2 regions of the Aeromonas dhakensis genome follow, and region 1 is predicted to be linked to the other one. Evidence: riboswitches for the same ligand, from Rfam matches in the RefSeq annotation. Region 1 holds a riboswitch; the other holds the start of a gene.
What was found. A riboswitch is a leader RNA that binds a small molecule or an ion and turns the genes downstream of it on or off. The one in region 1 is predicted to bind lysine.
Positions count from the first base shown of each region.

Region 2: another riboswitch for lysine. It lies ahead of lysC (lysine-sensitive aspartokinase 3); the one in region 1 lies ahead of CK627_RS16905 (Na+/H+ antiporter NhaC family protein).

Region 1 covers NZ_CP023141.1:3,645,520-3,657,127, forward strand. Annotated here, with positions in the region: gene CK627_RS16900 (thymidine kinase) at 1-375, opposite strand, end outside; gene CK627_RS16905 (Na+/H+ antiporter NhaC family protein) at 462-2,042, opposite strand; lysine riboswitch at 2,129-2,300, opposite strand; gene CK627_RS16910 (H-NS family histone-like protein) at 2,621-3,025, shown strand; gene CK627_RS16915 (cob(I)yrinic acid a,c-diamide adenosyltransferase) at 3,092-3,655, opposite strand; gene CK627_RS16920 (DUF3820 family protein) at 3,652-3,882, opposite strand; gene queE (7-carboxy-7-deazaguanine synthase QueE) at 3,884-4,555, opposite strand; gene queC (7-cyano-7-deazaguanine synthase QueC) at 4,617-5,324, opposite strand; gene CK627_RS16935 (tRNA-uridine aminocarboxypropyltransferase) at 5,347-6,033, opposite strand; gene rrtA (rhombosortase) at 5,963-6,541, shown strand; gene pyrF (orotidine-5'-phosphate decarboxylase) at 6,594-7,295, opposite strand; gene lapB (lipopolysaccharide assembly protein LapB) at 7,395-8,561, opposite strand; gene CK627_RS16955 (LapA family protein) at 8,571-8,855, opposite strand; gene ihfB (integration host factor subunit beta) at 9,012-9,296, opposite strand; gene rpsA (30S ribosomal protein S1) at 9,391-11,061, opposite strand; gene cmk ((d)CMP kinase) at 11,156-11,608, opposite strand, start outside.
Region 2 covers NZ_CP023141.1:2,781,932-2,793,539, forward strand. Annotated here, with positions in the region: gene CK627_RS13190 (LTA synthase family protein) at 1-1,529, opposite strand, end outside; gene CK627_RS13195 (protein kinase family protein) at 1,784-2,872, shown strand; gene lysC (lysine-sensitive aspartokinase 3) at 2,962-4,314, opposite strand; lysine riboswitch at 4,404-4,628, opposite strand; gene argA (amino-acid N-acetyltransferase) at 4,736-6,064, opposite strand; gene msrA (peptide-methionine (S)-S-oxide reductase MsrA) at 6,324-6,956, shown strand; gene CK627_RS13215 (DUF3802 family protein) at 7,294-7,629, opposite strand; gene CK627_RS13220 (GNAT family N-acetyltransferase) at 7,685-8,173, opposite strand; gene CK627_RS13225 (MmcQ/YjbR family DNA-binding protein) at 8,170-8,526, opposite strand; gene CK627_RS13230 (alpha/beta fold hydrolase) at 8,633-9,415, shown strand; gene CK627_RS13235 (LysR family transcriptional regulator) at 9,550-10,527, opposite strand; gene CK627_RS13240 (L-lactate permease) at 10,588-11,608, shown strand, end outside.

The sequences.
Region 1 (11,608 bases):
AAACAGCTCGCCGCGAAAATCGGTCTTGAGGCCGTAGGCGATCACCGGAATGTCCTGCTCGTCGACGATACGGGCCAGCTGATAGACCTGCTCCCTGGTCAGGAACTGGGCCTCATCGACGATGAACACATCGATACGCTTCTCGGCATGACGGGCTTTCACCATCTCGAACAGATCACAGCGCTCTCTGAACACTTCGACTTTCAGCTCCAACCCCACCCGGGCGCTGATCACCCCGACCCCGAAGCGGTCGTCGATGGCGGGTGTCATGGCCAAGGGATGCATGCCCCGCTCCAGATAGTTGAAGTGCGCCTGAATGAGCTGGGTCGATTTGCCTGAATTCATGGTGGCAAACTTGTAGTGCAGTGAAGCCATGATACTGTTCCGAAACTGAATTTATGGGGCGCATGCTAACCAAAGCCCCTAACAAAACCAAGGGGCCTTGCGGCCCCTTGTACGTTTTAAGCAACAGCCAGGTCCGCCTGGGACCTTGCCTTGCGCAAATGGTAGCTGGAGAAGATGACGAACCAGAGGGCGCTCACGCTGAAACCCGCCAGCACCGAGTGCATCAGCCCCATCACCAGATAACCGAGGGCGGCGCCGAAGGCGATGGCCAGGGCATAGGGCAGCTGGGTCATCACGTGATCGATGTGATGGCAGCCGGCACCGGTGGCCGACAGGATACTGGTGCTGGAGATGGGCGAGCTGTGATCCCCGAACACCGACCCCGCCAGCACGGCGGCCAGCATCGGCAACATCAGGGCCGCATCGCTGGCAGCCGCCATGTCACCCGCCAGCGGCAGCATGATGCCGAAGGTGCCCCAGCTGGTGCCGGTGGCAAACGCCATGGCGCAGGAGAGCACGAACACCACGGCCGGCAGCACTTCCACCGGCAGATTGCCGTTGGCCAGGGAGGCCAGGTACTTGCCGGTCTCCACATCGCGCACCACGGCGCCAATGGTCCAGGCAAACAGCAGGATGTTGATGGCCGGCAGCATGGCCATCACCCCTTGCGGCGCGGCCTTGAGCCAGTTCTTGGCACCGAGCTTCAGACGCATGGCCAGACCGATGGAAACCACCAGGCTGCACAGGGCGCCGTAGACCAGGGAGGAACCCACGTTGGTATTTTCGAACGAACCGAGCACGCTGAACGGCTCGCCATTGGCGGCCAGCACGGCAGCGCCGGAGTCGATCATGAAGTAGACGGTGGCCGCGGTCAGGGTCAGGATCGGCAGCACCATGTCGATCATGCCGCCGTTGCTCTCCTCCGGGCTCTCCATGTCCAGACCGATGGGGCGGCCTTTGGACTCATCCCACAGCTTGCCTTCCAGCGCCCACTGCTCGTGCTGGCGCATCGGACCGATATCCAGCTGAAACGCGATCACCACCAGCACCATGATGAGGGTAAACACCGCATAGAGGTTCATCGGGATCATCTCGACGAAGGCTGAGATGGGGCTCTGCCCGGTGATGCCGTGAGCCGTCATGATGCCGCCCACCAGGGCGATGATGTAGGCCCCCCAGGAGGAGATGGGCATCAGCACGCAGACCGGCGCCGCGGTGGAGTCCAGCAAGTAGGCCAGCTTGGCGCGGGAGATCTGGAAGCGGTCGGTGACCGGACGGCAGATGGCCCCCACCGACAGGCTGTGGAAGAAGTCGTCGATGAAGAAAGCAAACACCATCATGCCGGTAAGCGCCTTGGCCCCCTTGCGGGTCCTGGCACGCTTGGCGGCCCACTCGGCAAACGCCCGGGTCGCGCCGGAGACGCTCATCAGGCTGATGAGGCCGCCCAGCAGCAGCATGAACAGCAGCATATTGATGTTGTCACGGTTGAGCGCCCCGTCGACCCAGAAGATCTTGAGCACTGTGTTCAGCATGTAATGCAGGGAGTCGAGGGGAGAAAACTGGTTCAGCAGCAGGCTGCCGGTAACGATACCGACGCCCAGCGACAGCAGCACACGGCGGGTGAGGATCGCCAGTGCGACGGCCAGCAGAGGGGGAATGATTGACCAACCGGAGTCGGCGTAGTGAACGATGTCCATGATCTCTTTGCACCTAAAGACAGCAGGTGGAGATCTACCGAGAGGATAAAGAAACAAAACCCATGGGGAGGTAATACTCCTCAGCCCCTTCAGGTAGCGCTCCATAGTGGATGACTATGGCAGTCCTGCACCTATTAGATGCAGAACCAGCAGCCCGGTATGATGGCCTGGCCACTTCGGCGCTGACTCCTTTCCTTGTGCATCATCGGCATCACCCTCCGCACAAGTAGTCATAGGCAGCGCGCCTCTACTTAAAGGTATTCGAGGCACATTTTATCGTGCCGACACGTTATAGCAAGTTTTTTGATTAAATCCCCAAACAAGCCAGATCAAAAGGGCAAAGAGGTAGTCAAATGGTGCAAACATTATGATTTTGTCGCTATTTTCATCTACTTGGAACTCAGTCGAGTATGCCACTGGCCAATATTGCTGAATCGGGCCTGAATTCAATTGCATTACTTAATTCCAGGCATGAATTTATTAATTCGACTCGCTTGACTTAATCCCGAACGGCCGTATAAATTAGCCAAAATAACTATTTTTATTTAATTCACTCTTTTGCTCGCGTGGTGAACACTATGAACGAATTTTTGAAAGTACTGCTGAATATCCGTAGCCTGCGCGCCGCTTGCCGTGAGCTGACGCTGGAACAATTGGAAGAAGGCCTGGAAAAGCTCTCCGCGATCGTCGGCGAACGCCAGCAGGATGAAGCCGCCGAGCGTCAGGCTCGTGAAGAACATCAGCGCAAAATTAATGAATATGCCGAAATGCTGAAAGCCGCCGGTATTGATCCGGCAGAACTGGTTGGCACAGTCGCAGCCGAACCGGCCAAGGCGACCAAGAGCAAACGTGCCCCTCGTCCGGCCAAATATCGCTATATGGACAACGGCGTGGAAAAAACCTGGACCGGTCAGGGTCGCATGCCGTCCGTGATTGCCAAGGCGGTCGCCGAAGGTAAATCCGTCGAAGACTTTGCCATCTGATAAAGCAGAATAGGCTCAATAAAAAAACCTCGCCTTGCGAGGTTTTTTATTGCCTGCGGCCTGCCGTCAGCCCCGCTCTGCCGCCTTGACCCAGAGCACTTCGGGCGTCGCGGTACAGGCCAGCAGGTAGCGGGCAATGGTGAAGAACCAGTCACTCAGCCTGTTCATGTAGGGCAGAATGGCCGGGTTGAGCTGCTCGCTGCGGCCCAAAGTCAGCAGCAGACGCTCGCAGCGCCGGGTCAGGGTGCGCACCACATGGGCTTGCGCCGCCGCCCGGGAGCCGCTGGGCAGAATGAAATTGCGCAGCAGCGGCAAATTGGCGCTGTAGGCATCGATCTGTTGTTCCAGTCGCAGGGTCCACTCGTTATTCACCTGCCAGATGGCGGCCTCCTGAGCGTCACTGGAAAATGCCAGTTCCCCGCCAAGATCGAACAATTCCTGTTGCAGCAATAACAGGTCTGCCAATAATCCGGTTTCCGCTGCGGGCACCTCGGCAATAAGAAGACCTATATGAGAATTTAATTCATCGATATAGCCATAGGTTTCTACACGCATATCGTCTTTGGCCAATTGCACGCCATCGGCCAGCCGAGTCATGCCCTTGTCGCCCTGCCTCGTATATATCCTCATACCGACATCCTGTTAATAATGGGAACAATCATGGATTCCAGCCCGTTGAGCTTGATTTCATAGGCAAGCGCCAGCGTTTGACCGAGTGATCCGGCCGGGAAACCGGTACGGGCCAGCCACACCAGATAAGGCTCCGGAATATCGATGATGCGCCGCCCCCGATATTTGCCGTACGGCATCTTGTTGGCCAGCGACAGCAAGACCCGCTCGTCGGACAACCACTCCATTTCAATCGATATCCAGATATTTGTGGGTCTGGATGGAGAGTCGCCAATTGCGGGCAATGCAGGTTGCCATGGCCAGCTGGGTCGCCCTGGGTTTCTGGCTGATGGGTTGCAGTGCAATCACCACGTCGTCGCGCAGACGAGCGGTGGCCAGCAGCGCATCCAGCTCCTCCACGTGGCGCTCGGTGGCCACCGGATGCTTGATCTCGTTGGCGCGCTCGAGGGCAGAGACCAGCACCGGCAACCCACCCTTCATATTGATCTTGGGGGATACGGTGACCCAGGTCTGCTCATGGGTCTTGATCTCGCTGGTACCACTGGTTTCAATCTGCACCTGATAGCCTGCCGCAATGAGGGCGGTAGAGAGATCCTGCAGGTCATAGAGGCAGGGTTCGCCTCCGGTGATCACCACGTGACGCGCCTGATAACCAAGTTGCTGGAAGCTGGCCAGGATCTGCTCCGTGCTCATCTTGCTCCAGCCATCGGATTCGTTGGAGCAGTCGAGCACCGCCTGCACGCCCACTTCACGAGCAGGATCGACCACCCAGGTATGACGGGTATCGCACCAGGGGCATCCCACCGGGCAACCCTGCAGGCGAACGAAAATGGCGGGCAGGCCGGTGAAGACCCCCTCCCCCTGGATGGTCTGGAATATCTCGTTGATTGGGTAGTGCATCTTGGTCACGGCTGGTTGCAAAAGTCGCGGATTATACCCCAAGCATGGCCGAGACGCAGGCTCAGCATCCGCTTTTCTCACCGAGCCCGGTTTTTTGATGCAGACGCGCCACCACGCCCGCCTTGTCGGCCAGATACTGCTGCAGGCCGCGGCTGCGCAGATCGCAGGCCGGACAGGCGCCGCAACCATCGCCGGCAATGCCGTTGTAGCAGGTGAGCGTCTGCTGGCGCACGGTATCGAGGTGGCCGTAGTGGTCCGCCAGCGCCCAGGTCTCGGCCTTGTCGAGCCACATCAGCGGGGTCTCGAAGCGGATGGCGCGATCCAGCCCCAGCGAGACGGCCTGATTGAGCGCCTTGACGAACTCGTCGCGGCAATCGGGGTAACCGGAGAAATCGGTCTCGCACACCCCGGTGATCACCGCCTCGGCGCCCACCTGATAGGCGTAGATGGCGGCCAGGGTCAAAAACAGGATGTTGCGGCCCGGCACGAAGGTATTGGGCAGGCCATTCTCCTGCAGCTCGAAGCTCACCGGGATCTCGTCCCGGGTCAGGGCCGAGATGGCAAGCTCCCCCAGCATGGTCACGTCCATCACCTTGTGGGCGGCGATGCCGAGCCGGTTGGCCAGACGGCGCGCCGTCTCTATCTCTTCACTATGGCGCTGGCCATAATCAAAGGTGATGGCGTGCACCTCGTCATAACGGGACAAGGCCTGGACCAGGCAGGTGGTGCTGTCCTGACCACCACTGAATACCACGACGGCTTTTTTCACGTATGTCACTCCTCTGGGCAGTTCAACTGCGTCGGCCCTGGGCAAAATCATGCCACTGCCGGTTCAAATGGGTAAAAAGGGTCATCAGCGGGGCGAAGCGATCGGGTGCGCCCTCCCACTGGGACAACAGATGGTAGCCCGCTTCCAGGGTCGAGAGCGCCTCTGGAAACGGCTTCTTGCGAATGGAGTACTGTCCCGCGACGGCATCCAGCCCAATTCGCGGCAACTGCTGCAACTCGGGGTTGCTGTGCAGCATCCGGTAGGCCTTGCGCCAGGTGCCATCGAGCAGCAGAAAACAGACTCGGCGAGCCGGCTCGGCCGTCTCCCGTTCTCGCACCTCGGCAAGGGTGATGGCCTCCTCATCCGGCCACAGCAGATAACACTGCAGCGCGGGATCGGCCAACAAGGCCGCCAGCTCGGGGACGTCGGCCACCTGTTCACCCACATGCAGACGGGCCTGCGCCAGCGAGGCGGCCAAGAGGACGGCAGTCCCCTTGGGATGACCCACCTCCCCCGGATGCTGCAGGATGTGCAGGGGCGCATGGGGTGAAACCGGTCGAATATAATCGCACAGACAGGCTTTGAGGGCTCTGGTGCAACGTGTACAGTATCGACTCTTGTTGTCGTCGGACTGTTTCATGTTGTCAGAAAAATCAGGATTGCTCTGGGTCATCACGCTTTCACTCGCCAGTTTGCTGCTCTTTTTCACCGTGCCAAATCACCAGCTCTCCTTCGATCGCACCCTGATAGCCCAGGGTGAAGGGTGGCGCATCATAACAGGCAATCTGGCCCACACCAATCTGTGGCACCTACTGCTCAACCTGAGCGGGCTGTGCGTGCTCTACAGCCTGTTTCGCGAATACCTGACAGGCTGTCGCCTGCCGCTGCTGCTGCTGCTGCTGGGGAGCGCCGTCGGGCTCGGCATCTGGTGGTGGTGTCCGCAGACCCAGTGGTACATGGGGCTGTCGGGAGCGCTGCACGGCCTGTTCGTGTGGGGCGCGCTGCAGGATATTCGCTATCGCCGCCACTCCGGCTGGTTGATGCTGGCAGGGGTAGCGATCAAGCTTGGGGTGGATTTCTACAGTGCGGGGGAAAGTCCGGTGTCCGCCCTCATCGGGGCCAGGGTACACATTGAATCACATCTGATTGGCTCGGGCGCCGGCCTGTTGCTCGGCCTGCTGCCGGTCACCTTGCGCCCCCACGCCGTCAAGGAGTGAGCCTGCACCGGATGCAATGCCGGCCCCATCGGGCCGGCATTCTCTTTTTTTATCAGCGACCCGCCAGCTCTGCGTTGATGCCGGCCAGCATGGCGGCAGGATCGGCCGCCTGGGTGATGGGGCGGCCAATCACCAGATAGTCGGCACCCGCCTCCACCGCCGCCAGCGGCGTCATGACCCGGCGCTGATCCCCGGCGGCCGAACCGGTGGGGCGGATCCCCGGCGTCACCAACTTGAATTCGTCACCGAGCAGCGCCTTGAGCTCACGCGCTTCGTTGGCGGAGCAGACCACCCCGTCCAACCCGGCGTCCCTGGTCAATTTGGCCAGCCGGATCACCTGCTCAGCCGGCGTCACATCAAGACCCAGCGGCGCCATGTCGGACTGCTCCATGCTGGTCAGCACGGTCACCCCGATAAGCAACGGCGCCTTGTCACCATAAGGCAGCAGCGCCTCCTTGGCGGCCCGCATCATCCGCTCGCCACCGCTGGCGTGCACGTTCACCATCCAGACGCCGAGTTCGGCACTGGCGGCGACTGCCTTGGCGACGGTGTTGGGAATGTCGTGAAACTTCAGATCCAGAAAGACATCGAACCCCTTGGCAACCAGCTGACGCACGAACTGGGGGCCAAACAGGGTAAACATCTCCTTGCCTACCTTGAGACGGCACTGGGCCGGGGAGATACGTTCAATGAAGGCGAAGGCATCGGCCTCGTGCTGATAATCCAGCGCAACCAGTACTTTGGGATCTAGCATCTCACTTCCTATCGATGGTTATGCGCCGTCCGGAGCGAGTCCGGCCCGGCCTGAAAAAACCAGGCCGCAGGGGCCTGGTTAATGACATTGTTGTGGCTCTTACTCCCCGTCCAGACCGCGGATCGGCTTGATGGCTCCCCACTGGCGGCAGGAGGGGCACTGCCAGAACAGGGAGTGGGTGGCAAACCCGCACTGCCGGCACTTGTGGGTGGACTTGATCTTGATCTGCTCGTCGACCAGCGCCTTGAGCATGGTCAGGCTCTCCTTGGCCTGCCCCTCTTCAGCACCACGCAACTGCAGCGCCATCAGGTGCTGGAAGCCGCGCAGCGACGGCGTGCGCCGCAGCTGGCGCAGCACCAGCTCGGAGGCTGCCTCGCGCCCGTTGTGGCGCTCTACATAATCGGCCAGCCGCAAGGTGACCGGGAAGCCGGCCCTCGCCTCCTGGGCCTGGCCGAGCAGCTCGGGGATACGCGCCTCCTCGCCGCACAGCTCCAGGCTCTCACACAGGGGTTCCAGCACTTCGCTCGCGAAATCGATGTCCTGGGTCAGCACCCGCTCAAACTCGCGGGCCGCCTGGCGGGGATCGCCCTCCCCCTTGGCCAGCCAGCCGAGGCCGAGCGAGGCACGCACACAGTTGCCATCGGCAGTCAGGGCCTTGCGAAAACGCAGCTGGGCCTGCTTGCGATTCTCTTCGCGCAGGGCCATGTCGGCCAGCTCGCACTGGTAATGGGCAATGGTGGGAGCCAGCTTCTTGCCCTGGAATTTTTGCAGCCGCTCGCTCACCGCGATCGCCTTCTCCCAATCACGCAACTGCTGATATATAAGCTGCAACTGGGCCAGCGCCGTCTCCTCATAGTCCCCGTCTTCGGTGAGCTCGAGCCACAACTTCTCGGCCCGATCGAGCAGGCCGGCGGCGAGGAAGTCCCGCGCCAGCTCCTGCAGGGCGAGCTGACGCTGCTCCATGGTGAGCTGGCGGGTAATGAGGTTCTGGTGGATCTTAATGGCCCGGTCTACCTCACCCCGTTGACGGAACAGGTTGCCGAGAGAGAGGTGGGTTTCGATGGTCTCGCTGTCCACTTCCAGCAGCTGGATAAAGAGATCCACCGCCTTGTCGGATTCGTCGGACAGCAAATAATTGAGACCCGCCACATACTGGCGGGAAAACTGGTTACTCTGTTTCTGGGTGTCCTGGCGAACACTCCTGCGCCCCATATACCAGCCGTAGCCGGCGGCAATGGGCAACAGCAGGAAAAGCAGTTCAAGCATCGAGGGACATTATTCCTTGGCAGCCGTTCGGGCCAGCTCCAATTCACGGGATTGACGGCGCATGGTGCGATTGAGGGTGCGATTTTGCATCTTGAGGCGCAAGAACAGCAAACCGAAGACCAGCCAGCCCAGCAGGAAGCCACCACCAAAGAAGAATCCCAGCAACATGGAGAGCGAGAACTCCCCTTGGGCAATCAGATAATTGAACTGCACCAGCTGGCCATTTTGCGAACCGATGGCCAGCGTCAGGATAAACACCAGCACCAGTGGAATGAGGGCCAAGATACGCTTCATAGGAGCTCCCTGTCAGTAGCTAATGAGAGGCTGATTATCCTTAAAATCACCGGCAGACTCTAGAGCGAATGGGAAAAGACTTGGCAAAACCGGACAATTGCCACAATAGAAACCGTAAAAACAAAAAAGGCATACCCAGGTATGCCATTTTCTGCATTATTCGATGATGTTCACGCGCTCGCGTAACTCTTTGCCGGGCTTGAAATGCGGAACATATTTCCCGGTCAATTCAACCTTGTCCCCGGTCTTGGGGTTGCGGCCCACACGGGGTGCACGATAGTGCAGTGAAAAACTTCCAAATCCGCGGATTTCAATCCGGTCGCCGTTTTGCAAAGTCGACGCCATCTGCTCAAGGATCTCCTTGATGGCGGCTTCGACATCTTTGGCCGGCATATGCATGCGGCTGGCAGCCAATTGTTCGATGAGATCTGATTTGGTCATAACGTTAAATCTCCTTCCCCGATCACATGCAATATTCATTACGCCAAGATAAAAAAGGGCGGCGTGACACGCCGCCCTTTTCTTGCATCAAGGATTATTCACCCTTGGCGGCTTTGAACGCTTCAGCCATGGCATTGCTGAACACAACTTCTTCTTGTTGGTTCAGGTTGTCGATGGCAACACGCTCGTCAGCCTCGTCCTTGGCACGGACAGACAGGCTCACGGTGCGGTTCTTGCGATCAACGCCCATGAATTTAGCTTCAACTTCGTCACCAACAGACAGCACCAGAGTGGCGTCTTCTACGCGGTCACGAGCAGCGTCGGAGGCACGCAAGTAGCCTTCTACGCCGTCAGCCAGTTCGATCACGGCACCCTTGGCATCAACCTCGGTAACCTTACCCTTCACAATAGCACCTTTCTTGTTGTCAGACAGGTACTTATTGAACGGATCTTCTTCGATCTGCTTGACGCCCAGGGAGATGCGCTCACGCTCCGGGTCAACTTGCAGAACAACGGCTTCGATTTCGTCGCCTTTCTTGAATTCACGAACTGCTTCTTCACCCTGGTTGTTCCAGGAGATGTCAGACAGGTGAACCAGGCCGTCAATGCCGCCGTCCAGACCGATGAAGATACCGAAGTCAGTGATGGACTTGATCTTGCCGGAAACACGGTCGCCCTTGGCGTGGGTTTCGGCAAACAGCTGCCACGGGTTGGATTTGCACTGCTTCAGACCCAGGGAGATACGACGACGCTCTTCGTCGATGTCCAGAACCATCACGTCAACCACGTCGCCAACGTTAACAACCTTGGACGGGTGGATGTTCTTGTTGGTCCAATCCATCTCGGATACGTGTACCAGGCCTTCAACGCCCTCTTCGATTTCAACGAAGCAGCCGTAGTCGGTCAGGTTGGTCACGCGGCCAGACAGACGGGTGGTCTCCGGGTAACGCTTGGCGATAGCAACCCAGGGATCTTCGCCCAGCTGCTTCAGACCCAGGGATACACGGGTACGCTCGCGGTCGAACTTCAGAACCTTGACTGCGATCTCGTCGCCAACATTGACGATTTCGGAAGGATGCTTAACGCGCTTCCACGCCATGTCGGTGATGTGCAGCAGGCCGTCAACACCGCCCAGATCTACGAATGCACCGTAGTCGGTCAGGTTCTTGACGATACCCTTAACTTCTTGACCTTCTTGCAGGTTAGCCAGCAGGCTTTCGCGCTCGGAGGTGTTCTCGGTCTCGATCACGGCACGACGGGAAACAACAACGTTGTTGCGCTTCTGGTCCAGCTTGATGACTTTGAACTCGAGTTCTTTGTTTTCCAGGTGAGCGGTGTCACGGATCGGACGCACGTCAACCAGAGAACCCGGCAGGAAGGCACGGATGCCGTTCAGTTCAACGGTGAAACCACCCTTGACCTTGCCGTTGATGATACCGATAACGGTAGCTTGCTCTTCGTAAGCTTTTTCAAGCTGCAGCCAGGCTTCGTGGCGCTTGGCTTTTTCGCGGGACAGCTTGGTTTCGCCGAAACCATCTTCGATAGAGTCCAGAGCCACGTCAACGGAGTCGCCTACGTTGATTTCCAGCTCGCCCATGGCGTTCTTGAATTCTTCAGCCGGGATAGCGGACTCGGATTTCAGACCGGCGTCAACCAGTACGAAACCATTTTCGATAGCAACGACAGTACCCTTGACGATGGAACCTTGACGGGTTTCAACGGCATTCAGGGACTCTTCAAAGAGTTGAGCAAAAGATTCGATCATTGTTTATGTCACAAATGAAACATCCACTTGTCATCCAGCACAAGCGGGGTTGTTTTAAATAATCTGCGCCATCCATAGTGCAGACGACCGGATGTCAGCTTGCGCTGGCATCGCCGAGTTGTTGCTCCGCATAGGCGAGCACCGTTGCCAGCACTTCGTCTATGGACATGGCGGTTGAATCCACCACGAGAGCATCTTCTGCCGGTTTCAGGGGGGCAACGGCGCGATTTCTGTCGCGATCGTCACGTTCCCGAATCTCGGTTAAAAGACGCTCAAAGTTAACATCAAAGCCCTTATCTTGCAACTGCTTATAGCGGCGAGCCGCCCGTTCTTCGGCGCTGGCGTCGAGGAAAATCTTCACTTCCGCCTCGGGGAAAACCACGGTGCCCATGTCGCGACCGTCGGCGATGAGGCCGGGGGCCTGGCGAAAAGCGCGCTGACGGCGCAGCAGGGCTTCGCGCACCCGCGGGAAGGCGGCAATCTTGCTCGCGGCATTGCCCACTTCCTCGGTACGAATGGTACGGGAAACATCCTCTCCTTCCAGCAC
Region 2 (11,608 bases), 860 kb from region 1:
GCACTCTGCGCCAGGCCCGGCACCTGCTCCGAGAGGTAGTAGTAGGGCACCACCCCTTGCTTGAGCAGGCCTACCGGCAGGCCGGTGTTCATCTCGAACTCTGCCAGCACCGTCATGCCGCCGGTGGTGGGGGAGTGGATGCTCTTGTGCCACTGCTGCACGCTGGCCGGCAGGCTCAGGGTGGGTGGGGGCGCGCAGATCTTGCCCTGCCAGCCGAGCCAGAGGGATTCATATTGCAGCACGATCACCAGATCGAAACGGGGCGGCTGGTTCAGGCTGACGTGGCTGAGCTGGGGGGTGAACTCGTTGATCTGCAAGGGATAGCGAAACACGCTGCCGCTTTGCAACATCTCGTCCACCAGGTTGAACAGATAGAGGCCGGGCCCCGAGCGGATGATGTCCCTGTGGTAGTTGACCGCTCTGTCCACGTAGCGAATGTTGGGCCCCAGCAGCTTGTTACCGGTCTGGGTGGCAAACACGCACAGCGCAAAGAAGGCGGCGGTGGCGGCGGCGGTACGCAGCACCCAGCGTGACAGGGCGAAGCGCCAGCAGAGGAAGAGGGCGATCGCACCGCCCAGCAGCGGCAGCACCGGATGCTGTTCCAGCAGGATGCGCAGCAGCGCCACCAGGTTGCCGAGATCGTCCCCCCCGAGAGGTACCCCGTAGATGGCGATCTTCATGAAATTCGCCAAGAGGCCGATGCCGGAGAGGGCGGTGAACACCAGCCCCATGTAGAGGTTGAAACCCGCCAGCGCACAGAGGCTCCAGCCCAGCACCATGCTGCCCCAGGCGAGGTAGTAGTGCTCGGGGCGAAAGCCTGACCAGAGCAGAAATTCCCCCAGCTTGAACACCACGAAGCCGTGCAGCAGCACGAAGGTGAGGTTGCCGAGCAGCAGGCTGCCGGCGATGCGCCAGCGCAGATTGCGCCTGAGGGTGGGCAGCACCACCTTCAGCACGGCGGCGCTCAGGGCCAGCACCAGCAGCAGGCTGGTGCAGAGATAGGTGAGGTTGAAGCCTCGCTCCGGCAGGGTCTGCAGGATCTGGCTGAACTCGCCGCTCTCGGGCCTCTCCTTGAGCAGCAGGCCGATCCGCAGCTGATAGCGGCTGGCCAGGGCGTCGTCGGGGGCGCGCAGGGTGCTGTTGAGATCCAGGGTGCAGCGCCCCTTGCTGCACTGTTGGCGCTTGTCCACCGGCTGGCTCAGCTGATCGATGCGCTCGCCCCTGTCGTTGAGCAGCTCCACCCTGACCTTGTCCCCCTCCTGCAGCGGTCCCCGTAGTTGCCACTGGCTGCGTACCACCAGATAGAGACCGCGGCTGTCGCTCTTGTAGAGCAGGGCATGGCGGGTGAGGGTGGCGATGGGGTTGTCCGCCGGCCCCAGCACCAGCGGCTGGGCCCGGCCGAGCCAGCTGGCGGGATTGATCTGCGGCAGCAACAGGGTCAGCAGCAGCAGCGCGGCCAGCATGCCCAGCAGCAGGGCGGGGAGACCGGAGACCCTGGCTGGCAAGCGTGCTGAAGTGGGGGATTTCATATGAGCTCATCCTTTGAGCGAGTGACGGAGATGCATGGCTGCTGCATTTAATTTGACCCGATGGTGATGGGCTTGTTCCTTGTTGTCAATTTAATGACCAAACAATGAAGGTTGCATGACTGTGGATCCATGCAAACTGTGATCCCGATCCGGGGGGCACACTCATTCTGTGATGAAAGCGTCATCATGACGCTTTGCCGCTGGTCTGCTCCAGCCTTGCTGCTTAGTCTCTCAATATGGATGGAGGTACATGTATGAATCCCAAAGTAGCGGCACGTCAGGCAAGATTGCTCCGCATGCTGGAGAGCAAGGAGGAGATCCGGATCGGGCGCGAGCAGGACTGTCCCCTCTCGGTGGCCCAGCTGGTGCGTCTCAAGGAGGATCATCCGGCCGTGCTCAAGGTCTATCGTCACGGCCTCACCGCCGAGGTGTTCCACCTCAAGGTGGAGGGACATCACTGGTGCCTGAAGCGTCGCCGGCACGACTCTCTGGTGGCCAACGTGGACGGCAGAACCGCTTTTCTGACCGAGCTGGAGCGCCGCCGGGAGATAGAGGCCCTGCGGGAGTTGCACCCCACCATCCTGGCCAACGTGGTCTGCACCAGCTTTGGCTCGGCCCGGGCCGGGGTGCTGGTCTCCCCCTGGCTGCGGGGCGTGCCGGTGCATGATCTCAATGAGCGCAACCTGGCGCAGATGCTGGCGGTGCAGGCTGAGCTGGCCCACTGGGGCTGGTTCGACTGGGATCCGAGCCCCGGCAACCTGTTGGACGACGGCCAGCAGATCAGCGTGTTCGACTTTGGCTACATGTGGCCCTTCGATCCCCGCCATGAATTCAACTCCAACGGCCTCACCGATCACGGTTTTCACGTACCTGAACGGCTGGAGACCCGCACCCTCTCGGGCCTGTGGCTAGACGAGCCGGATCCGCTGCCGCAGTTTCGCTACTGGCGCGGCCTGTGTGTCAATTGGGCGCAGCGGGAGCTGCAGCACCTGACTCGGGAGGGGGCGAGTGCGCCGGTGCTGGCCCGCTTGCAAGGGCTCTTGGGCGAGTGGCGATCGGCGCTCGCCAGCGAAGAGGCGCTCGCTGCCAACTGGTGGCGCGACATGTATCGCAGCCACCGGCTCGACATTGCCGACGATCTCAGCGGCAAGAGCTGTGGCTCGCTCACCCTGCGCCGGCTCGACTGGCTGGAGCAGGCGGTGACCGAACATTACGCCGAGCTGGCGGACAACCTGGGCCCCGACGAGGCGGGACTGGATCAGGGGGCGCTGCTGCGCCGGCTGGAAGGGCTGCGCGAGGAGATCCGGGCCAACCTGCTGCCGGCGCTGACTACGGCGGGCTAGGGGCGCTCGACTCTCTCATCCCAACATCACCCTATATAGAAAGAGGGGCCCGGCGGCCCCTCTGTTGATCCTGGCGAGTTGACGGCCCCTTAGTCGAGCAGCTCCTGATGGAGGCGGTTGACGATGTGGCCCGCCTCGTCCTCCTTGACCAAAAAGCAGAGGTTGTGGGCGCTGGCGCCGTAACAGATCATGCGGATGTTGTGTTCGCGAATGGCGTCAAAGACCTGACTGCCCACCCCGACCGCCTCGCTCATCCGGTTGCCGATGAGCGCCACCAGCGCCAGCCCTGTCTCCACCTGCACCTTGCACAGCTGGCCGAGCTCCGCCAGCACCTTGTCATTGAGGATGGGTTCGCCGTTGCTCTGGCTGCCGGTGTGATCCAGGGTCAGCGACACGCTCACCTCGGAGGTGGTGATGAGATCCACCGAGATGCGGTGGCGGGCCAGGATGCCGAACACCTCGGCCAGGAAACCGTAGGCGTGGAACATGTTGAGGCTGTGCAGGGTCACCAGCACCTGGTTGCGGCGCAGGGCCACGGCGCGAAACAGCGGATTGGTGCGGGTGCTGGCGCGGATCCAGGTGCCGCCGGCGGCCGGATCCTTGGCAGAGCCGACAAACACCGGAATGTCGCGGCGCACCGCCGGCTGCAAGGTGGCCGGGTGCAGCACCTTGGCGCCGAAGGTGGCCATCTCGGCCGCCTCCACGAAGCTGATTTCGGGGATGGGGCGGGCGCGGGTAACCAGGCGCGGATCCGTGGTGTAGATGCCGGGCACGTCAGTCCAGATCTCGATGGAGCCGGCATCGAGCGCCTCGGCCAGGAGGGCCGCGCTGTAGTCGGAGCCGCCGCGGCCCAGGGTGGTGGTGCGGCCATCGCCGTCGGCACCGATGAAGCCCTGGGTGATGATGAGGCTGTCGCCAAGCAGGGGGCCCAGCGTCTGCTGGCAGAGGTCACGGGTGGCGGCCAGATCCACGCTGGCCTTGCCAAAACGGCTGTCGGTGCGCAGCAGCTGGCGCACATCCTGCCAGCGGGCCTTGACGCCGCGCTGGCGCAGCAGCTCGGTAAAGAGGCGGGTAGACATCAGCTCGCCGCAGGCGATGAGCCTGTCAGCCAGCTCGGCATCGGTACGCAGATGGGCCTGGCGCGCCATGGTGCGGATCTCGTCGAGCTGGTCGTGGATCTGGGCACTCACCTCGCCCGGGTGACCAAGGTCGGCCAGAATGGCCTGCTGGATCTCGGCCAGTCTGGTCAGCTGCGCCTCCTGGCCCGCCTCGTCCAGATCGCCCTGGGCCATTGCCACCAGCAGGTTGGTGACGCCGGCGCTGGCGCTCAGCACCACCACCCGGGTGGCCGGGTTGGCCAGCACCACGTCGGCGCAGTTGTTCATGGCTGCCGCGTTGGCGACGCTGGTTCCGCCAAACTTGGCGACATTGATCGGGCTCATTGCTTACTCCTGTCTTAATATGAAAATCCGGTTCCATCGGGCAAAAAGAGAGGAGGAGGCTGAAAATGGCAGGAATGATCGAAGCTATCCCGGCCAGAAGCACTCCACCCGCAGAGCCCATCCCGTACCCGCCCCTGACGGGGCGCGGTGGGGGATGACCACTACCGATGACAACCCGGGGGATTCAGCCCCCGCAGCCGACACTGAGGTATCCAGTTGCCTCAGATGTCTCGGCGCTGCTCCCCCTGACCCAAGTTCACCGGACACTGGTGTCCTCCCTCGGGCTGCCTGGGCAGCGCTCCTCTTCTGGCTCCACCATGGCGGTGGAGTGCATTTAGAAATACCTTGCGTTGGATTGCACTGTCAATCGAGTTTGTGAAAAAGTTCAAAAAGTCAGCCAACTCAACACAGAATCAATGAGTTACACAATGGTCTTGGACAAAACCTTGGAGCGGCGCTGCCAGTTGTAGAGGCGTTGGCGCGCCACCGGCAGATCTTCCACCTCCAGCGGATCGAAGCCCCGTTCCCGGAACCAGTGAATGGAGCGGGTGGTGAGCACGAACAGGCGACGGATGCCGAGCCGTTTGGCCCGCTCGGCCACCTTGGCCACCAGCTGATCCCCCCGGTTGGAGTTGCGGTAGTCGGGGTGGATGGCGACGCAGGCCATCTCCGCCATCGCCTCTTCCATGAAGCAGTAGAGCGCCGCGCAGCCGATGATGAGGCCGTCGCGCTCTATGATGGTGAACTTGTCTATTTCCATCTCCAGCTGCTCGCGGGAGCGGCGCACCAGAATACCTTCCTCCTCCAGCGGGCGGATGAGATCCAGGATGCCACCAATGTCTTCAATAGTGGCGGCGCGCGCCTGCTCGGCACTTTCCCGCACGATCTGGGTGCCGAGGCCGTCGCGGCTGAACAGCTCCTGCAGCATGGCGCCGTCATCCTGATAGCTCACCAGGTGGGAGCGGGGCACGCCGCCGCGGCAGGAGGCAATGGCCACGCGCAGGTAGCGGGCGGTGCCGGACATCTCTTCTCCCGCCTGCTCCAGCTCCACCAGCAACTCTTCGGCCTGCTCGGGGAAGAGCTCGGAGATGGCCTCGCCGTGGCGGTCCATCACCCCCTGGGTGCTGCTGAAGCAGATGAGCTTGTCCGCTTTCAAATCCACCGCCACCCGGCGGGCCACCTCTTCCGAGCTCAGGTTGAAGCTCTCGCCGGTGACCGAGCAGCCGATGGGGGAGATGAGCACCAGGCTCTTCTGATCCAGCTGGCGGGTGATCCCCTCCACGTCGATGCGGCGCACCCGGCCGCTGTGGCAAAAATCGATGCCGTCATCCACCCCGAGCGGCTGGGCGGTGACGAAGTTGCCGCTCACCACGCTGATGCGGGCACCCTGCATCGGTGTGTTGGCGAGCCCCATGGAGAGCTGGGCGGTGATGTCGTACTGCAACCCGCCGCACACCTGCTTGATGATGGCGAAGCTCGCGTCATCGGTGACCCGGATCCGCTTGTGGTACTGGGCCTCGATGCCAGCGCGGGCCAGCGCCTCGTCGTTTTGCGGGCGGGAGCCGAATACCAGTACCAGGCGAATGCCCAAGGTCTGCAGCAGGGCGATGTCGCTGACGATGTTGGCGAAATTGGGGTGGCAGAGGGCTTCCCCCCCCATCATCAGCACGAAGGTGGCACCTCTGTGCACATTGACGTAGGGGGTTGACTGCCGAAAGGCATAGACCAGGCTGGGTTCGCGTTCACGCACTTGAGGCATCTTCCATAAAAAAACAGCAATGGGCTCAATATATGAAAATAAATGCACAAATCAAGATTAAATATTGATTTAGTGTGATTTTGTCATCGCGGTGGTCAGGCAGGGCGAACGGTGGCGATACCAGGCGGGGCAGGGGCGTCAGCGGTGTGGCGGTACGCCCCAGGTTGATCCCGGCCCATAAACTGTTATCTTCGATATTCCTTTTCGTCAGCTGTGTGATCGCACAGGTTTTTATACAAGGACAGGGTGCATGGAACAGATTATTTCGCCGGCAGACGCGCTGCCGGGACGCCGCGAGGCGATGGTGATTGGCCAGCAGCATGCGGTCAATGGTCACCCGACTCAGGGCCCCTGGCCTGAAGGGATGGCGGTGGCCTGGTTTGGCATGGGCTGCTTCTGGGGGGTGGAGCGCCTGTTCTGGCAGCAGCCAGGGGTCTACTCCACCGCCGCCGGCTATCAGGGCGGGGTGACCCAGAATCCCACCTACAAGGAGGTGTGCAGCGGATTGACCGGCCATGCCGAGACGGTGCAGGTGGTGTTTGATCCCAAGGTGATCGGCTATGGCGATCTGCTCAAGCTGTTCTGGGAGCAGCACGATCCGGCCCAAGGCATGCGCCAGGGTGGCGACATTGGCACCCAGTACCGCTCCGTCATCTTCTTCGGGGACGACACCCAGGAGGCGATTGCCCAGCAGAGTCTGGCCGCCTATCAGCAGGCGATGCTGGCCAGCGGCGACGGGCGCGCCATCACTACCCGCATCCTACCGCTGGCCCCCTTCTATTACGCCGAGGATTACCATCAACAATATCTGGAGAAGAATCCGGAAGGGTATTGCGGCCTGGGTGGCATCGGCGTCTGCCTGCCACCGAGCCTCAACCGTTAGGGCAAGATGACGGGTATCTGTGACTCGTCATTGTTTGTGAAAAGAAAAAGGCCGCCTTTGCGGCCTTTTTATCGGGCTTTGTCAGGAGAGTGAAAAAAATCATAAAAAAATGTGTCATGGAGAGGAACTTATTCGAACCAGGCTTGCCCAACTTGGTAGCCACCATGGACGGCGGCCAAGACCAGACACATTTCTTGCCTCGAAATTCATAAAAGTCATTGAAAAACTTGATGAGTTGAAATGCTAGCAAGCAGGGCTGCCAATGAAGGCGGCCCTTTTCATTTCTGCGGTGCGATAAATGGTGGGGGAGTGGCGACGCGAACGTTCGCCATGGCGCTCAGCTGATGGCGCCGTCAAACAGGTTCTTGATGAGATCGATGAACTCTTCGAGGAAGGCTTTCTGCTCCGGGGTCGGGGCGCGCAGCCAGACGGCGGAGAGCACCTCTTCCAGATCGGCCACCACCGCATCGGCTTCCTGCATGATCACGAAGCGCAACTTGGGATCGAGCTGCGGATTCTGCTCGCAGATGGCCATCAGGTTGCCGGCCACCCGGCTGCTCACCAGATCTTCGATGGTCTGTTCACCACTGCTCTGTTGCTGGGTTTCAAACAGTCCCAGACTCTCCACCAGATACTCAATCAGGGCGATATAGCCTTCGCTTTCTACAACCATGGCGGCCTCAATCCTCAACAATACGGAAAAACTGTGCGTATTTTAGTGGCTGGACCTAGCTTGGCAAGCGACAGTGCAGGCGATAACGGATAAAACCGACCCCGCCGCGCTCCACGCTCTCCAATCCGGTCAGCTCAAAGCCATACCGTAAAAATAGCCCATAGCTGAAGGCGCTGGCCTCTGTCGTCAGCTGTTTGAGTCCGAGTCGTTGCGCCTCGGCGAGGACCGCGGCCAGCAGCAGGCCGCCATAGCCCAGGCGCGGGTGATCGGCGCTCACATAGAGCAGGCTGAGGTGACCATCCTGGCTCAGGGTCACGAAACCGAGCGGCTCACCGTTTTGCTCCAGCACCCAGCCGTGGTGCTCGCGCAGCTGGCCGACAAAGCCGGGATGACGGGCGCCGAGGGCCCACTGCTCCACCTGCTCCTGGCTGTAGTGCTGCGGGCCTATCCTTCGCACCGACTGCTCGAACAGGGTGCAAAGGGCGGGGATGTGCTGCTCGTTCAGCCGGACAAGCCTGGGCTCTGCCGCCATGGCGGGGCTCATCGCTGGGGTGCCTGCGGGCGCTTGGCCTTGGGCAGACCTGCCACCACCCGTTCATAGGAGTGATGCACCCAGCCCTGCCAGAGATCGTCGGCCAGGCCATCGCTGAAGGTGACCGTGTTCCAGTGTTGCTTGTTCATGTGCCAGCCCGGTTTGACCTCGGGGTGCAGTTCGCGCAGCAGCAGGGCCAGCTCGGGTTCGCACTTGAGGTTCAGCCGCAGCGGCTCGGCCTGCCAGTCCAGCAGGGCAAACATCTTGCCGGCGATGCGATAGACCAGGATTTCAGGGCCGAAGGGGGTATCCTCCTGGGCGCCCGGCAGGGTCAGCAGAAAGGATCTCAAACGGGTCAACTCCATGGTCATGCTCCTCGCCGCTTGCGGTGCAAACGTATTAGTCGGGTGAAAAAATCTGCTAAGATGCGCGCCTACTATACCCCAATGCCGTCGATGAGGGAGTCGCAAGATGCTGTATCACAAGACCTTCGAGCTGGGTCCCGAGCGGGATTGGGTAGTCTTCGTGCACGGGGCGGGCGGTAGCTCCTCCATCTGGTTCAAGCAGCTGCGGGCCTATCGCGAGCACTTCAACGTGCTGCTGCTGGACTTGCGCGGCCACGGCCAGTCCCACAAGCTGCAGCAGGTGATCAAGGGCCACTACAGCTTTCGGGCGGTGACCGAGGATATCCTGCAACTGCTCGATCACCTCAACATTCGCCGCGCCCACTTCGTCGGCATCTCCCTTGGCACCATCCTCATTCGCCATCTGGCGGAGCTCTGCCCCGAGCGGGTCAAGAGCATGGTGCTGGGCGGCGCCATTTTGCGCCTCGACATCCGCTCGCGGGTGCTGGTGCAGCTCGGCCGTCTCGGCCAGCACATCCTGCCCTACATGTGGCTCTACCGCTTGTTTGCCTTCATCATCATGCCGCGCCAGCACCATCAGGAGTCGCGCAACCTGTTCGTGCGCGAGGCGCGCAAATTGTGCCAACAAGAGTTCAAGCGCTGGTTTCGCCTCGCCACCGAGGTGAACCCCCTGATGCGCTATTTCAAGGAGCGGGCCCTGCCCATTCCCACCCTCTATGTGATGGGGGAGCAGGATCACATGTTCCTGGCGCCGGTGCGCGAGCAGGTGGCGCGCGATCCCTACAGCCGGCTCGAGATCATCGACGGCTGCGGTCACGTCTGCAACGTGGAGCGGCCCGAGCATTTCAACCGCCAGTCGCTGGCCTTTCTCACCGCCCAGCCCGGCTGAATTGGCGCCAACCGCCTGCTTGAGGCGGTCTTGGTGGCTTGAGCCAGCGCGCTGAAGGGGAGAGCCATGGTAGGCAACGCTGCCGCCTGGGTCAAAAAAGCCCCCCGTAGACACGGGATGACCGCCATCCCCCGTCAGCCGAAGTAGTGAGCGATATCGAGGTAGCGCTGGCGGATGTGCTCGATCAGCAGCCTTATCTTGCGCGGCGGCTGGCGGGTGAAGGGGTAGACGGCGTAGATGCCGAGCTTCTTGCCCACCCGGTCCGGAAACAAGTCCACCAGATCCCCGTTCATCAGGTCGTGATAGACGAGGCAGCGCGGCACATAGACGATGCCGCGCCCCCCCAGCGCCGCCTTGCGCAGGGCCCCCGCGTTGTCGGTGCAAAAGCTCCCCGACACCGACAGCAGATAGTCCCCCTGTTCCCCCTTGAAGGCCCACTCCGAGGCCCCTGTGCTCTGGTAGGCGTAGCGCAGGCAGTTGTGGGTGAGCAAGTCTGACGGCTCGCGCGGCGCCCCGAAGCGGCGCACGTAGGCGGGGGCGGCGCAGATCACCCACTGGGAGTCGAGGATGTGGCGGGCAATCAGGCTCGAATCATCCAGATAGCCGGTGCGAATGACCAGGTCGAACCCCTCTTCCACCAGATTGACGAAGCGGTTGTCCAGCGACATCTCCACCGTGAGCCCGGGGTGCTGCTGGCAAAAATCGGCCACCGCATCTGCCAGCAGCAGCTCCCCCGAAATGGTGGGCACCGACATCCGCACATGACCGCTCACCTTTTCACCGAATCCTGCCACCGCATCGAAGGCGTCCAGTGCGGCGGCCTTCACATTTTTGGCACCCTGATAGAGCTCCTTGCCCGCCTCGCTCAGGGTGAGCCGGCGGGTGGTGCGATAGAGCAGCTGCACCCCGAGCTCCTCTTCAAGACGCCCGATACGCTTGCTAACCACTGAATTTGTCAGGGAATTTTGCTCGGCCACCTTGCTGAAGGAGCCGGCCTCCACCACCTGGGCGAAGAGAATGAGGTCGTCGGTACTGGCCATATTGATCGATTTTTGGAACGAATGTTGTTCATTATTTCCATATATCGCGAAAAAAGAACAGGGTAAGGTCACGTCCGCTTAACAAAACAACAACAAGGTGCGCCTCTGCACCGCTCGGACAAGGACGCAATGATGACAGATACCCTGTTGGCCCTGGTGGCCTTCTCGCCGATCGTGGTGGCCGCCGTGCTGCTGGTCGGCCTCAACTGGCCCGCCAAGCGCGCCATGCCCATCGCCTTTATCCTGACCGTATTCATCGCCCTGTGGGGCTGGCAGATGAGCCCGACCCGGGTGCTCGCCTCCAGCCTGCAGGGGCTCATCATCACGGTGACCGTGCTCTGGATCGTGTTCGGCGCCATCCTGATGCTCAACACCCTGAAACACACCGGCGCCATCAGCGCCATTCGCGGCGGTTTCACCAACATCTCGCCGGACCGGCGCATCCAGGCCATCATCATCGCCTGGTGCTTCGGCGCCTTTATCGAAGGGGCCTCCGGTTTTGGTACCCCGGCCGCCATCGCGGCGCCGCTGCTGGTGGCCATCGGCTTTCCGGCGCTGGCCGCGGTGCTGCTCGGCATGATGATCCAGTCCACCCCGGTGTCGTTCGGTGCGGTGGGCACCCCCATTCTGGTAGGGATCAACAAGGGGCTCGACAGTCAGGCCATCGGCCAGACCCTGAGCGCCGGCGGCAGCAGCTGGGAGGTCTACCTGCAGCAGGTGACTACCAACGTGGCCCTCATTCACGCCGCGGTCGGCACCCTGATGCCGGTGCTGATGGTGATGATGCTGACCCGCTTCTTCGGGCGCCACCGCAGCTGGACCGAGGGGCTCGCCATCCTGCCGTTCGCGATTTTTGCCGGGCTCGCCTTCACCGTGCCCTATGCCCTGACCGGCATGCTGCTCGGCCCCGAGTTTCCGTCCCTCATCGGCGGGCTGGTGGGGCTGGCCCTGGTGGTGACGGCGGCGCGAGCCGGTTTTCTGGTGCCAAAAACCAGCTGGGATTTCGCCCCCGAGCAGGAGTGGCCCGCCGAGTGGCTGGGCTCCCTCAAGCTCGATCTCAAAGAGGCCGCCGGCCGCCCCATGTCCCTGCTGCTGGCCTGGCTCCCCTATGTGGCGCTGGCGCTCCTGCTGGTGGCGAGCCGGGTGAGCCCGG